3 regions of the Streptomyces sp. NPDC057486 genome follow, and region 2 is predicted to be linked to each of the others. Evidence: riboswitches for the same ligand, from Rfam matches in the RefSeq annotation. Region 2 holds a riboswitch; each other region holds the start of a gene.

Region 1 (4,903 bases), on a different contig from region 2:
CTACGAAGTGAAGTGGCGAGCCTCTTGCGTTCGTTCGTGTTCTCTATCAGTATCTGAAAAATCACTCCTTGTGATCTGCTATCGCGTGCACCACGATGGCGTCAATAGGGCCAGGGGGGATCGTTCCTGGCCAGATTCATCTACTGCGGGGTTGGACGATGCGCGAGTCGGTTCAAGCTGAGGTCATGATGAGTTTTCTCGTTTCCGAGGAGCTCTCATTCCGTATCCCGGTGGAACTCCGGTACGAGGTGGGCGATCCGTATGCGATCCGGATGACCTTCCACCTGCCCGGCGACGCCCCTGTCACCTGGGCTTTCGGCCGCGAGCTGTTGCTGGACGGCCTCAACAGCCCCAGCGGCGACGGCGATGTGCACATCAGTCCCACGGAGCCCGAGGGGCTCTCCGACGTCCACATCCGGCTGCAGGTCGGGACGGATCGCGCCCTGTTCAGGGCCGGTACAGCGCCACTCGTCGCGTTTCTCGACCGCACGGACAAGCTCGTGCCCCTCGGGCAGGAGTGCACGCTGAGTGACTTCGAGGGCAGCCTGGAAGAGGCGCTGGGCCGGATCCTGGCCAAGGAACAGAACGCCGGCTGAGGAAGACTGCGTGCACGGCCCACCGGCCGATCGAACGTCGTATCTGCCGAACGGGTGATATGTGCTCCGCGTCGAGGTGCTCAATGCCTCGCCCTGCGACGCCGGCCCCTCCCGCCCCGCACGGGTGCCGAAGCTCCTGCTTCCGCGCCGAGCCCTGTGCGGTCCGCGGAGACGACCAGTGCCGCGAGCGCCGTAGTCACCGGCACCGAGGCGACCAGTCCGATCGAGCCGACCAGCGTCCGGACGATCTCCTCCGCCACCAACTCGCTGTTGGCCACCGCCCCCACGCTGCTCTGCGCGATCGAGAACAGCAGCAGGAGGGGAAGCGCGGCGCCCGCGTAGGCGAGTACCAGCGTATTGACCACCGAGGCGATGTGGTCGCGACCGATCCTGATCCCTGCCCGGTACAGCTTTCGCGCACCCATGGCCGGGTCCGCCTGGTGCAGCTCCCAGACCGCCGATGTCTGGGTGACCGTCACGTCGTCGAGCACACCGAGCGAACCGATGATGACGCCGGCCAGCAGCAGGCCGCTCATGTCGATGTGCGGGTAGAGGCCGTGGATCAGACCGGTGTTGTCGTCGGTGTTCCCGGTCAGGCTCGCCCAGCCGATGAAGAGCGAACCGAGCAGCCCGATCAGCAGCAGTGAGATCAGCGTGCCGATGACCGCGACCGAGGTACGGGCGGTCAGACCGTGGCACATGTAGAGCGCGATGAGCATGATCGCGCTGGCCCCGATGACTGCGACGAGCAGCGGATTCGACCCTTGCAGGATCGCGGGGAGGATGAACAGGGTCAGTACGGCGAACGACACGGCGAGCGCGACCAGCGCCATCAACCCACGCATTCTGCCGACGACGACCACTGCGAGAGCGAAGATCCCGGCCAGCAGTGCCATCGGGAACTTCCGGTCCACATCCGTCACGGAGTACTGCAGGTCATGGGGCGCGTCCGGGGCGTACGCCACGACCACCCCCTGACCCTCGCGCAGCTGCCGGGGGGCATCGGGCTGAACGATCTCGACGAACGTGCGCCCCTTGTCGTGCCCGGTCGTCACCTCGACCGTGGCCTTCTCGCACAGACCTGGTTCCTGGCCGGCGCCCGCGCCCCCCGATGGCGTGGTGGTGCCGCCCGTGACCGGTGTCTGCGCGGCGTTCACGTCCTTGCAGTCGACCTTGTCGACGCTCACCACCTTGCCCTGCTGGGTCTGCCGGTCGAAACCGACACCGGTGCGCTCGTGCGCGGGTGCACCGCCCGGCCAGAGGACCATCAGGCCGACGACGACCGCCGTGGCGAAGGGGATCAGCACGGCCGCGATGACCTTGCGCAGATGTTTGGAGACCGGTGCAGCGGGGCCATGGCTGTGCGAATGCCCGTGCTGATGGTCCTGTGATTCGGGGGGGCTCTGGAGGGACGTCACCGGGCGATCATCGCAAGAAGCTACAGGCCCTCTGTCCAGCACGCCGGAACAGGCGCTAGCGTGGTGGCACCTTTGCACACGCGGGAGCTCGGAGCACCGGGCTGAGAGGGCGCTGATATCCGTACATCCGTACGGGACAGGCTGCGCCGACCGCCGAACCTGTTACCGGGTAATGCCGGCGTAGGGAGTAGGTCTCATGACCACATCGGACGCACGCACGCCTGCCTCGAATCAGAGCGACGAGGCCGGAAAGTCCATCGGCTGGCACAAGGGATACGTCCAGGGCCCGCGCCCGGACCTCCAGGTGCCGGTGCGAAAGGTGCACCTCACCAACGGCAAGGACGTGACGCTGTACGACACGTCGGGGCCGTACACCGATCCCGCCACCGAAACCGACGTACGTCGCGGTCTCGCACCCCTGCGCGAGAACTGGATCATTGCCCGTGGCGACACCGAGGAGTACGCGGGCCGCCCCGTCCGCCCCGAGGACGACGGGCTCAAGCACACCTCGCCGCGCGGCGGACTGCGTAACCTCGACGCCGTCTTCCCCGGCCGTCCGCGTCAGCCGCGCCGCAGCCGTGACGGGCAGCCCGTCACCCAGCTCGCGTATGCCCGCCGGGGCGAGATCACCCCGGAGATGGAGTACGTGGCGATCCGGGAGAACGTCGAACCCGAGGTCGTACGCGAGGAGATCGCGGCGGGCCGGGCGGTCCTGCCGGCCAACGTCAACCACCCGGAGATCGAGCCGATGATCATCGGCAAGCGGTTCCTGGTGAAGGTCAACGCCAACATCGGCAACTCCGCGGTCACTTCCTCCATCGAGGAGGAGGTCGAGAAGATGACCTGGGCGACGCGATGGGGCGCCGACACGGTCATGGACCTCTCCACCGGCCGCAATATTCACACCACCCGTGAGTGGGTGCTCCGCAACTCCCCCGTGCCGATCGGCACCGTGCCCCTCTACCAGGCCCTCGAAAAGGTCGACGGCAGGGCGGAGGAACTGACCTGGGAGATCTACAAGGACACCGTGATCGAGCAGGCCGAGCAGGGCGTCGACTACATGACGGTCCACGCCGGCGTGCGGCTGCCGTATGTCCCGCTCACCGCCCGGCGCAAGACCGGGATCGTATCCCGCGGTGGGTCGATCATGGCCGCGTGGTGCCTGGCGCACCACAAGGAATCGTTCCTGTACGAGAACTTCGAGGAGCTCTGCGAGATCCTCGCGACGTACGACGTGACGTATTCGCTGGGCGACGGACTGCGCCCCGGTTCGATCGCCGATGCCAACGACGAGGCGCAGTTCGCGGAACTGCGCACGCTGGGCGAGCTCAACTCGGTCGCCAAGCGGTTCGGCGTCCAGACCATGATCGAGGGCCCGGGCCATGTCCCGATGCACAAGATCAAGGAGAACATCGACCTCCAGCAGGAGATCTGCGAGGAGGCGCCGTTCTACACGCTCGGCCCGCTGACCACCGATATCGCCCCTGCGTACGACCACATCACCTCGGGCATCGGCGCGGCGATGATCGCCTGGTGGGGGACGGCGATGCTCTGTTACGTGACGCCCAAGGAGCACCTGGGCCTGCCCAACCGGGACGACGTGAAGACGGGCGTCATCACCTACAAGATCGCGGCCCACGCCGCGGACCTCGCCAAGGGGCACCCGGGGGCGCAGGACTGGGACGACGCACTGTCGGACGCGCGGTTCGAGTTCCGCTGGGAGGACCAGTTCAACCTGGCACTCGACCCGGACACCGCGCGGGAGTTCCACGACGAGACGCTGCCGGCCGAGCCGGCGAAGACGGCCCACTTCTGTTCGATGTGCGGCCCGAAGTTCTGCTCGATGAAGATCAGCCGAAGCATCTCGGAGCAGTTCGGCGGCGACGAGCCCGCGGCGACCGAGGCCGAGATCGCCGAGGGCATGATGAAGAAGTCGGCGGAGTTCGCGGCCGCCGGCAACCGGGTGTACCTCCCGCTCACCGACTGAGTGGCCGTACCGGAACGGCCCGCGGCCCCCGGAGACCACCGGGGGAGCCGCGGGCCGCTCCACCGGCCACCCGCCGGCTGTCGGTGGTAGCCGTCACGGTTCCCGCGTGTGCCGGGCCGGATGGGGAGGCGCAGAGGTGAGTGACGCTCCTGTCATGTCCTGGGAGACGGCCCTGGGTACGGATGACGATGTCCGGCTGCTCGGGGACGGCGAGGCGCATGGATTCAGCACGGACGGCACCACCGGCTGCGTCGCCGACGCCGCAGCCGTGCGGCCGGGAGAACGGCAGGCCACTGGAGCCCGGTGCGGTGGGTCACTGTGGCGAAGGTGCACGTTGTAGAGCTCTTCGTGCGCGGTGTCCACGAGGCAGACCGGGTCGCGGCGCCCGGTCAGTCCGGTTCGTGTTCCGGGCCGCCGAATTCCGGGCTGGTGAAGTCCGGGCTCGTGAACGACGGGCGGGGGCCTGCCGCCGGCCCGTCGTCCGGCCCCGTGAAGTCCGGTCTGCTGTAGCCGATCTTCGGGATTCGGTTGGCCGACGGTTGCGGTGCGCGCGATGCGGCACGTGCGGTGGGATCGGCGAGTGCGTCGCGCAGGAACGGCAGGATGCCGCGCTCCAGCAGCGCATGACGCCAGGCCTCCCTGGCGCGCGCCACCTCCTCCGGCAGCTCGTCCTCGGCGTCCTCGGCGGGCAGCGCGGTCGATCCGTTGCGCAGCGCCGTAATGAGCAGTCCGACGGCGGCGGCCAGTATCGCGGCCGCAGTGACTGCCGCGAAGAACCACCCGGCGGCGACCATGGTGTCGGCGAACGAGGGGGGTCGGCTGAGCATCTTCAGCAGGTATCCGACCAGCAGGAAGATCAGTGCGGCGGTGCCCGCGAGCATCGGCGCCAGGACCGTGACGAC
Region 2 (4,903 bases):
GTTGTGCGGGTTGCGGATGCCGAGCCCGGAGCCGATGGGGGAGCCGAGGGGCATGATCGCCGCGCATCCCACGTCCTCCAGCTTCCGGGCGAGCACCGGGTCGTCGCTGGTGTACGGCAGGACGGTGAACCCGTCGTCCACCAGGGTCTCCGCGGCGTCCAGCAGCTCGATCGGGTCGGGCAGCAGAGTCCGCTCGTCGGCCACGACCTCCAGCTTGATCCAGTCGGTGCCCAGCGCCTCGCGGGCCAGCCGGGCGGTCAGCACGGCCTCGCCCGCGGTGAAGCAGCCCGCCGTGTTCGGCAGGACGCGGATCGAGAGACGTTCGAGGACGGAGAGGACCGAGCCCTGCACGGTCGGGTCGAGGCGGCGCATCGCGACGGTGGTCAGCTCGGTGCCGGATGCTGTCAGGGAGCGTTCGAGTACGTCGAGGCTGGGCGCCCCGCCCGTTCCCATGATCAGGCGGGAGCCGAACGTGGTGCCGCCGAGGGCGAAGAGATCGTCGGACATGGTCAGCCTCCCTGGACGGCGGTGAGGACTTCGATCCGGTCGCCGTCGGCGAGGGCGGCGTCCGCCCAGCGGCTGCGCGGGACGACGGTCTCGTTGAGAGCCGCGGCAACCCCGGAGGGCGCCGCCGTCAGAGTCGCGACAAGGGTCTCCAGGGTGGTGCCCGCGGCGATCGAACGGGGATCGCCGTTCACGGAGACGGTGAGCGGAAGGGAGTCGGTCATGCGGGCTGCTCCTGACGTACGGAGGAGGAAGGCGGTACCGGGGCGGGTGCGAACCGTCCGGGGGCGAAGGGGCGGGCCACGGCCGGCAGCTCGCCGGTGGTCAACAGCTCGGCCATGGCGTCACCGGTGACGGGGGTCAGCAGGACGCCGTTGCGGTGGTGGCCGGTGGCGAGGTGGAGGCCGGGCAGGGCGGTGGGGCCGAGCAGCGGGGCGTTGTCGGGGGAGGCGGGGCGAAGGCCGGCCCGGGTCTCGGTGAGCGGCAGTTCGGTGATGCCGGGCACCAGCTCGTGGGCGTCGCGCAGCAGCTCGTACACCCCGCCCGCCGTGACGGTGGTGTCCCAGCCCATCTCCTCGCTGGTCGCGCCGACGACGAGCTCGCCGTTCTCGCGCGGGACGAGATAGACGTGGCTGCCCCGGACCACGGCCCGCACGGTGCGGGTGAGGAACGGCGCGTACGCGGCGGGCACCGTCAGCCGGAGCACCTGTCCCTTTACGGGCCGCACCGGGGGGACGACCTCGTCCGGCAGCCCGGCGAGCCGCCCGCTGCGGCTGCCCGCGGCGAGTACGACCTGGTCGGCGACCAGCTCCGTACCGGCCGCGAGTACGGCTCCGGCGGCCCGGCCCCGTCTCACGCCGAGGCGTTCCACCCAGTCGCGGTGGAAGACCACACCGGCCCGCTCGCAGGCCGTCAGCAGTGCGGCGGCCAGCCGGCGGGGATCGACCTGGTGGTCGCCGTCGACCCGCAGACCGCCGCGTACGCCCGGCGCCAGCATGGGCTCCAGTCGGCGGCACTCACGGCCGGTGAGCCACTCCGACTCCAGCCCCGAACGCTGCTGCAGCGCGTGCAGCTCCCGCAGATGGGCGCGGTCGTCGGAGTCCAGGGCGACCGCCAGGGTGCCACAGGTGCGGAAGCCGATGCCCTGGCCGCTCGCCGCCTCCAGTTCGGCCGCGAAGGCCGGGTAGCGCGCGGCGGACGCGACATTGAGGCCGAGCAGCATCTGCTCGCCGTAGTGGAGTTCGGTGACGGCGGCGAGCATCCCGGCCGCGACCTGGGCGGCCCCGCCGCCCGGTTCGGGGTCGACGACCGCGGTGCGCAGACCGTGCTGCGCAGCCCGCCAGGCGGTCACCAGACCGATGATCCCGCCCCCGATGACGAGGACGTCGGATCCTTGTGCGGATACGGATGTGTTCCCGGAAGAACGCATGGGCGTCCAGCCCCTCCCTTCGCCGGCATGACCCGGATCAGGTTCGTACGGTCGGAGGCCGCCCAGCCTCCCTCTCAGCCCGGTGCGTCCGGGCTCCCGCGAGTGCCTTACGGTGGCCACCCTAGACCCCGTTCCCCGGACCCTGTAAGGGAGCAGTCACCGTGGCCCGTTCGCTCGACGGACTCGTCCTCTCGCCGGTCGCCGACCAGGCGCCGGGCCAGGTCGGCACCCGTACCCGCTTCACGTACCACGAGGCGGACGGCCGGATCTGGGCCGAGTACGCGGGCGGCGACGTGGTCCGGGGCCATCTCGTCGGCACCAGGACCGCCGATCGACTCGACTTCCGGTACGTCCAGTTGAAGCAGGACGGAACGACATCTTCCGGACACTGCATCTCCACCGTCGTCGACCTCGCGGACGGCCGGGTGCGGCTGGACGAGCGGTGGGAGTGGGAGTCGCAGGAGGGCAGCGGGACGAGTGTGGTCGAGGAACTGTCTGGCTGACGGATCGTCAGATGCTTAAGGTGGACAGGTGAGCGAGCAGCAGACTGAGCAGCCGGACCGGCGGACCGAGCGCCGCATCGTCATCGTCGGTGCGGGCATGGCCGGTGTGCAGACCGCCGTGGCCCTGCGGGAACAGGGCTTCACCGGCCCGGTCACCCTGATCGGAGCCGAACCCCACCAGCCCTACGACCGGCCGCCGCTGTCCAAGGCGGTGCTGCTCGGCAAGGCCGAGGACTCCGCCTTCGACATCGACTTCGAGGCGCTCGACATCGAGCTGCAACTGGGCCGCGACGTGACCGGCGTGCGGTCCGCGGCGCACGAACTGGACACCCCGACGGGCCCCGTCCCGTACGACGTCCTGGTCATCGCCACCGGCGCCGAACCGGTCGAGCTCCCGGGCTCGGAGGGTGTGCGCGGCGTCCATCTGCTGCGCACTCTCGACGACGCCGCACGGCTGCGGCCGGTCCTCGGTGAGCAGCACACCGTCGTGGTGGTCGGTGCCGGATGGATCGGCGCGGAGTTCGCCACCGCGGCCCGCGCCGCGGGCTGCGAGGTCACCGTCGTCGAGGCCGCCGACCGGCCGCTCGCGGGCGTCCTGCCCGCCGAGGTCGCCGCCCCGATGGCCCGCTGGTACGGGGAGAGCGGCGCCGAACTCCTCACCGGTGCCCCGGTGGCCCGCATCGAGCCCGGCCGCGTGGTCCTCGCCGACGGCCGCGCACTCGAGGCCGGAGCGGTGGTCGTCGGGATCGGTGCCCGGCCCGCCACCGCCTGGCTGGCCGGCTCCGGCATCGCGCTCGGACCGGACGGATCGGTGACCGCCGACGAAGCGCTGCGCACCTCGCTGCCCGATGTGTACGCCGTCGGGGACTGCGCCTCCTTCCCCTCCGCGCGGTACGGCGCGCGCCTCCTCGTCCACCACTGGGACAACGCCGTCCAGGGGCCGCGGACCGCCGCCGCCAACATCATCGGCGCCGGATCCGGCGGGGCGCCGCAGCCGCTCACGTACGACCCCGTGCCGTACTTCTGGTCCGAGCAGTTCGACCGGTTCGTGCAGTACGCGGGCCATCACGGGGGTGCCGACACGCTGCTGTGGCGCGGCGACCCGGACGGTGCCGCCTGGTCGGTGCTGTGGCTGCGGGACGGCGCGCTGGTCGCCGTCCTCGCCGTCGGCCGGCCACGCGACCTGGCCCAGGGGCGCAAGCTCATCGAGGCGGGGGCGCGGCTCGATCCGGTGCGGGCGGCCGATCCCTCCGTACCGCTGAAATCGACGGTGCGTCAGTAGGAAGCCGACGGATCCGTGACGGGTGCCGGTGTCCAATCCCCTTCGTGCGGACGCCTCTTGGCTGGGCGTCGGCAGGGGGGCTCCACCAGCACCGACGTCACCTTCCCGCGCAGTCCGACCGGCGGGCGCCTGCAGGTCTGCGCACGCGGCGGCTGCGACGAGCAGTGGTTCGACGCGGTCCCCAGCGACCTCTCGGCCACCGCCCCCGACTGCCTCTGCGGCGGCGGCCCCTGCCGAGAGGTGCAGATCACGGCGGACGGGCGCCCTGCGAGCCTCGCCCAGCCGTATCCGGTCGTCCACTCCGGCGGCATCGTGCCGAACCATGACGGGCGGGCGTACCAGCGCACAGCGGTACGCCTGGTCCTACCCCGTCGACGCCGACATGGACATCCCGTTCTACGGCGACTACGACAACTACGACCTGAGGGCCTCCGTCACCCTGCGCCGTGTGCTGATCGACACCTCCCGGACGGGCTCCGCGGGCCCGTGGTGCACGGACGACACCACGCTGCCCGTGCGACCTGGCCCGCACGGGCGGCGTGGTCACCGCCGCGGACGGAGCCTCGGCCGAGAAGTACCGGGGCACCACCGACACCGGAGCCTGTTGCTCGCCTCTCCTGGAGTCGGCCCACGGCTGGGTCACCGGCGACAAGCAGTCCCGTTGCCGCGTCGCGGAGGTGGTTCGCGGGGCCCTGAAGGGATGAGTCCGGGTATCGGCTGTCGGTGCGGGATGGCAGGCTTGTCCTGTGACCGAGATTGACGCAAAGATCGATGCTCTCGTCCCTGCCTGGCTCCACCTCCCCGACATCGCAGAAATGTTCGATGTCGAGGTGACACGGGTGCGGCAGCTGGTCAAGGAAGGCCAGCTCATCGCCGTACGACGTGGTGAGAACCGGGCGCTCCAGGTGCCTGCTGCCTTCATCGACGGCAACAAGGTGGTCAAGGGCCTCTCCGGCACCCTGACGCTCCTGAGGGACGACGGCTTCTCCGACGAAGAGATGCTGGAATGGCTCTTCACCCCTGACCCGACCCTGCCGGGTACCCCCGCACAGGCACTGAGCGAGAATCGCGGCACGGAGGTGAAGCGCCGCGCCCAGGCGCTCGCCGTCTGACCGGGACGACCGCACGAGGGTACGGGCCGTGCGCCTGCGCACGGCCCGCACCGCCGCGTCGAGCCGCCCCGTC
Region 3 (4,903 bases), on a different contig from region 2:
GCCGCGACGGAGCGCGTGACCGGCCTGCCCGCCGAACGGCTCATCGGCCGTCGCATCGGCGATGACTCACCGGACTCGGCCCCGACGATCGACCGGGTCCTGAGCCGGGTGCGGGACACCGGCGAGCCGGTGGTCGACTTCCAGGTGCACAGCCGGCTTGCGTCCGATCCGGACCGCGACCACGTGTTTTCCGCCTCCTCCTTCCGGCTGACAGACCCGGCCGACCGCGTCCTGGGCATGTGCCAGATGTACGTCGACATCACCGACGGCTATCAGGCCCAGCAGCGGCTGGCGCTGCTGACCGAGGCCGGCGTGCGCATCGGCACCACGCTGGACGTGAAGCGCACGGCGCAGGAACTGGCCGACGCGGCAGTTCCCGGACTCGCGGACTTCGTCGCCATCGACCTGCTGGAGGCAACGGTGCGGGGCGAGGAACCGGCCCCCGGGCCGGTGGCAGGAGGGGTGCGTGCGCGCCGATCGGGACTCCGCTCCATCCGCGACCACGCCCCGGAGGCCGTGTTCGTGGTGGGCGAGGCAGTGGCGTTCCACCCGGGCACTCCACAGGTCCGGAGCCTGGCCACCGGGCAATCGGTCCTGGTGCGGAAACTGGACCCCGACGAGTGGTTCGTCCATGACACCCGGCGGGCCGAGAAGATCCGCAGGTTCCGTTTCCACTCGTACATGGTGGTGCCGCTGCGGGCTCGCGGCATCACGCTGGGCGTTGCCACCTTCGGCCGCAACCGGGATCCTCGGCCCTACGACGAAGGGGACCTGTCCCTCGCCGAGGACTTCTCGTCCCGCGCCGCGGTATGCATCGACAACGCCCGCCGCTACACCCGCGAGCACAACACCGCCCTGGCCCTGCAGCACAGCCTGCTGCCGCACGATCTACCCGATTTCCCCGCCGTCGAGACCGCCCACCGGTATCTGCCGGCCGCCGCGCACGCCGGAGCGGGCGGGGACTGGTTCGACGTCCTGCCCCTGTCGGGAGCCCGCGTCGCCCTGGTCGTCGGAGACGTCACCGGCCACGGCCTGCACGCGGCGGCCGTCATGGGGCGGCTGCGCACCGCCGTCCATACACTGGCCGACCTCGACCTCCCTCCCGACGAGGTCCTCACCCAGCTCGACGACCTCGTCATCCGTCTCATCGAGGAGGATCCCGACTGCGAGGGCGCCACGTGTCTGTACTCCGTCTACGACCCCGTCTCGCGCATCTGCGCGTTCGCGCGCGCCGGTCATCCGCCACCCGTCCTGGTGCAGCCCGACGGCGCGGTGGAGATCCTCGACGACATCCCGCCCGGACCGCCCCTGGGGCTGGGCGGTCTCCCCTTCGAAACCGCTGAACGCCGTCTCGCGGACAGCTCTGTCCTGGCGCTCTACACGGACGGCCTCATCGAAGCACCCGGCCGGGATGTCGACGCCGGGCTCGACCGGCTGTCCCGCACCATGGCCGGCCCCACCCGACCGCTCGAACAGCTCTGCGATGCCGTAGTGGCCTCCCTGCTGTCGGAGCACCGATCCGATGACGCTGCCCTGCTGCTTGCCCGCACCCGTGTGCTGGAAGCGGGCCGGGTCGTCTCCTGGGAACTGCCGGTCGACCCCGCGGAGGTCGCCCACGCCCGCAACCTCACTACCCGTCAGCTCGCCACGTGGGGCTTGGAACCACTCACTTTCACCACCGAGCTGATGGTCAGTGAGCTGGTCACCAACGCCATCAGGCACGCGCACGGCCCCATCGCCCTGCGTCTCATCCGCGCCGCAGCCCTCATCTGCGAAGTCTCCGACGGCAGCCTCAGCGCCCCGCATCTGCGCCGCGCACGCACCGGGGACGAGGGCGGCCGCGGCCTGTTCCTGGTGGCCCAGCTCGCCTCCCGTTGGGGCGCCCGCTACGACCGCGACGGCAAGACCATATGGGCCGAGCAGGCTCTTTCTCCTGTCGAAGCGCCGGCTCCGGCGTTGTGACGCTCCGGCAGAGGCCTCCGTGAGCCGACCGTGCATCGGCGCCACGGACGAACCCACCGCGTCGTTGCCACGCACTCCTGCGCACAGGTGTTCACAGGGATGGGGCTAGTCTGTCCGTCGTACCGGACACGGGGTGCCCCACCCGAGGGCTGAGATCACACCCGTCGAACCTGAACCAGTTCGTACTGGCGGAGGGATGTCTTCCATGCCTTTGACGCATGTTTCCGGCGGGCTGCCCGCCGACGGCCGGCAGACCGTCTTCGACGGGCGGATGCCGGCGGCCCCCGGCGACCTCCGCGTCGAGACGCACGGCATCGAGCCGGTCCCCGAGAGCAACCGCTACGGCGGTCCCGGGCGCCTGTTCACCGTGTGGTTCGCTCCCAACCTGACCATGACCGGTGTGTTCACCGGCACTGTCGGCATCGCCCTCGGCCTGGACTTCGCCACCGCGCTCGTCGCCGTCGTGCTGGGCACCGTGCTCGGCGCGGTGCCCACCGCCTACCTGGGTACCTGGGGGAGCCAGACCGGCGCCGGGCAACTGCCGCTGGCCCGGCTCGCCTTCGGCCGGGCCGTCACGGTACCCGGCATTCTGCAGTGGCTGTCCTCGGTCGCCTGGGACGCGCTGATCGGGCTGTTCGGCGGGGACGCGCTCGCGCGACTGTGCGGCTGGCCGTTCTGGCTCGGCGTCCTGGCCATGATGGTGGCCCAAGGCGCCCTCGGTGTGCTGGGCTACGAGGCCATCCACCGGCTTCAGATCGTCATGACCTTCGTGCTCGCGGCCGCGTTCGCACTGATCGCCTGGCGGTTGCTCGACGGTGTCCACCCGGTCGGCTCGGGCACCGCCCACGGCGCCGACCAGGCCGGCGCGTTCGTCCTGACCAGTACCATCGCGCTGAGCCTGACTCTGTCCTGGGCTCCGTACGCCAGCGACTTCAGCCGCTATCTGCCACGCACCGCCTCACGCCCACGCATGTTCTGGTTCACGCTGCTGGGCCTTGTGGTGTCCTTCGTGGCGGTACAGGCCCTCGGGTTGTTGGGCGCGTCCGTACTGACGGACCAGACCGCCGCGGGTGTGGACAAGCTGCTGGGCGGTGGCGCGCTGGGTGCGTTCGGACTGCTCGCCGTGGCACTGGCGGCCCTCTGCAGCAACGCCATGAACGACTACAGCGGTTCCTTGGCCCTGCAGACCGTCGGAGTGCGCCTCCCGCGCCCGGCGGCCGCCGCCCTCGCCGCCGTGCTCGGCTTCCCCCTGGTGCTGTGGATGCACGCTGCCGACACCACTGCCCGCTTCCAGAACGTGCTGCTGTTCGTCGGTTACTGGATTCCCGGGTTCGTGGCGATCGTCATCGTCGACTGGCTCGCACGGGCCCGAGCACGGGGCGGCGCCGCGATCGACCTCGCCGCCGAGACCGCCCGGCCGCAGTCCGGATGGGCCCCGTTGCTGGCCTTCGCCGTCGCCTTCGCCGCGGCCGTGCCGTTCATGGACACCAGTCTGTACGTGGGTCCGGTGGCGGCCGCCCTGCACGGCGCCGACCTCTCGTACTACGTGGCGTTCCTCGTCGCGCTCGCCGTCTACGCGCCGCTGCGGCTGCGCCCCCGCCCGCAGGACTGACCTGCCGCCGGCCCCGGCGTCCGAACACCCCCTCCCCTCCCCCCCACGGAGCGATATCCCATGCCCCCGACATCCGCCGATCACACCGCCTTCGCCCCGCAGGCCCTCGCCCGCGTCCGGGCGGACTCCCCTCTGGTTCAGTGCCTGACCAACTCGGTGGTCACGGGCTTCACCGCCAACGTCCTGCTGGCGCTGGGCGCCTCACCGGCCATGGTCGACATTCCGCAGGAGGCCGGCCCGTTCGCCCGGATCGCCTCGGGTGTCCTGATCAATCTCGGCACCCCGCATGCGGAGCAGCGCTCCGCCATGGTCGAGGCCGCGCGGGCAGCGACGTCGGCCGGTACCCCGTGGGTCCTCGACCCGGTGGCGGTCGGCGCGCTACCGGTGCGCACCGCGCTGGCACGCGAGCTCCTGGAGCTGCGACCGACGGTGATCCGGGGCAACGCGTCCGAGATCATCGCGCTCGCGGGCGCGTGCGACGGCGGCCGCGGCGTGGACTCCTCCCACGGCGTCGAGGCCGCCGAGGAATCAGCACGCGAGCTGGCCCGTACAGCCGACTGTGTGGTCGCCGTCTCCGGACCCGTGGACTTCGTCACCGACGGGGTTCGCAGCGCCCGGATCGCCAACGGGGACGCCCTGTTGACCCGGGTGACAGGTGGCGGCTGCGCGCTGGGTGCGGTGATGGCAGCCTTCGCAGCAGTCGACGAGGACCGGTTCGCCGCGGTGGTGGCCGCCGTCGCCGCGTACACGGTCGCCGCCGAACCGGCCGCGAAGGAGGCCTCCGGCCCCGGCAGCTTCGCCGTCGCGTTCCTGGACGCGCTCGCCGCGCTGGGGGCAGCGGACCTCGCCGAGCGGGCGGCTCTCTCGTGACCACGACACCGGTGGATCTGTCGGTCTACCTGGTTACGGACACGGCCCAGTGCACGGCCCGCGGCCGGAGCGTGGCCGACACCGTCGCCCTGGCAGTGGCCGGAGGCGTCACTGCCGTGCAGATCCGGGAGAAGCACGCCACCGGGAGGGGGTTCCTGCGTACGGTGCTGGAGGTGGCCGACGTCCTGCCCGAACGAGTGACGCTGATCGTCAACGACCGGGTGGACGTGTACCTGGCGGCCCGAGCCGCCGGCGCACGCGTGACGGGGGTTCACGTCGGCCAGTCGGATCTACCGCCGGCCGCCGTGCGCGACATGATCGGGGAGCACGCGGTGCTGGGCCTGAGCGCGGCCACCCCCGATCAACTGCGCGCCGCCGCCGAGGATCCGGCACGCGTCCACCACGTCGGCATCGGCGCACTGCACGCGACCCGGACCAAGGCGGACGCCCCGGCCCCAC

Evidence for each region. Region 2 has a riboswitch for thiamine pyrophosphate ahead of thiO (glycine oxidase ThiO). Riboswitches for the same ligand answer to the same signal wherever they lie in the genome.
Region 1: it holds a riboswitch for thiamine pyrophosphate, as region 2 does, so the genes downstream of both, thiC (phosphomethylpyrimidine synthase ThiC) here and thiO (glycine oxidase ThiO) in region 2, are expected to answer to the same signal.
Region 3: it holds a riboswitch for thiamine pyrophosphate, as region 2 does, so the genes downstream of both, ACFU6I_RS08970 (purine-cytosine permease family protein) here and thiO (glycine oxidase ThiO) in region 2, are expected to answer to the same signal.

What each region holds. Positions count from the first base shown of each region.
Region 1 covers NZ_JBHVEE010000027.1:69,415-74,317, reverse strand. The annotation lists gene ACFU6I_RS15615 (IclR family transcriptional regulator) at 1-57, shown strand, start outside; gene ACFU6I_RS15610 (SsgA family sporulation/cell division regulator) at 159-596, shown strand; gene ACFU6I_RS15605 (YibE/F family protein) at 677-2,014, opposite strand; TPP riboswitch at 2,085-2,218, shown strand; gene thiC (phosphomethylpyrimidine synthase ThiC) at 2,211-4,001, shown strand; gene ACFU6I_RS15595 (DUF4241 domain-containing protein) at 4,108-4,341, shown strand; gene ACFU6I_RS15590 (hypothetical protein) at 4,391-4,903, opposite strand, start outside.
Region 2 covers NZ_JBHVEE010000074.1:32,396-37,298, forward strand. The annotation lists gene ACFU6I_RS29385 (thiazole synthase) at 1-507, opposite strand, end outside; gene thiS (sulfur carrier protein ThiS) at 510-728, opposite strand; gene thiO (glycine oxidase ThiO) at 725-1,933, opposite strand; TPP riboswitch at 1,931-2,043, opposite strand; gene ACFU6I_RS29400 (hypothetical protein) at 2,095-2,436, shown strand; gene ACFU6I_RS29405 (NAD(P)/FAD-dependent oxidoreductase) at 2,534-3,718, shown strand; gene ACFU6I_RS29410 (peptide-N4-asparagine amidase) at 3,734-4,414, shown strand; gene ACFU6I_RS29415 (Rv2175c family DNA-binding protein) at 4,465-4,830, shown strand.
Region 3 covers NZ_JBHVEE010000012.1:79,845-84,747, forward strand. The annotation lists gene ACFU6I_RS08965 (SpoIIE family protein phosphatase) at 1-1,962, shown strand, start outside; TPP riboswitch at 2,082-2,176, shown strand; gene ACFU6I_RS08970 (purine-cytosine permease family protein) at 2,168-3,574, shown strand; gene thiM (hydroxyethylthiazole kinase) at 3,635-4,444, shown strand; gene thiE (thiamine phosphate synthase) at 4,441-4,903, shown strand, end outside.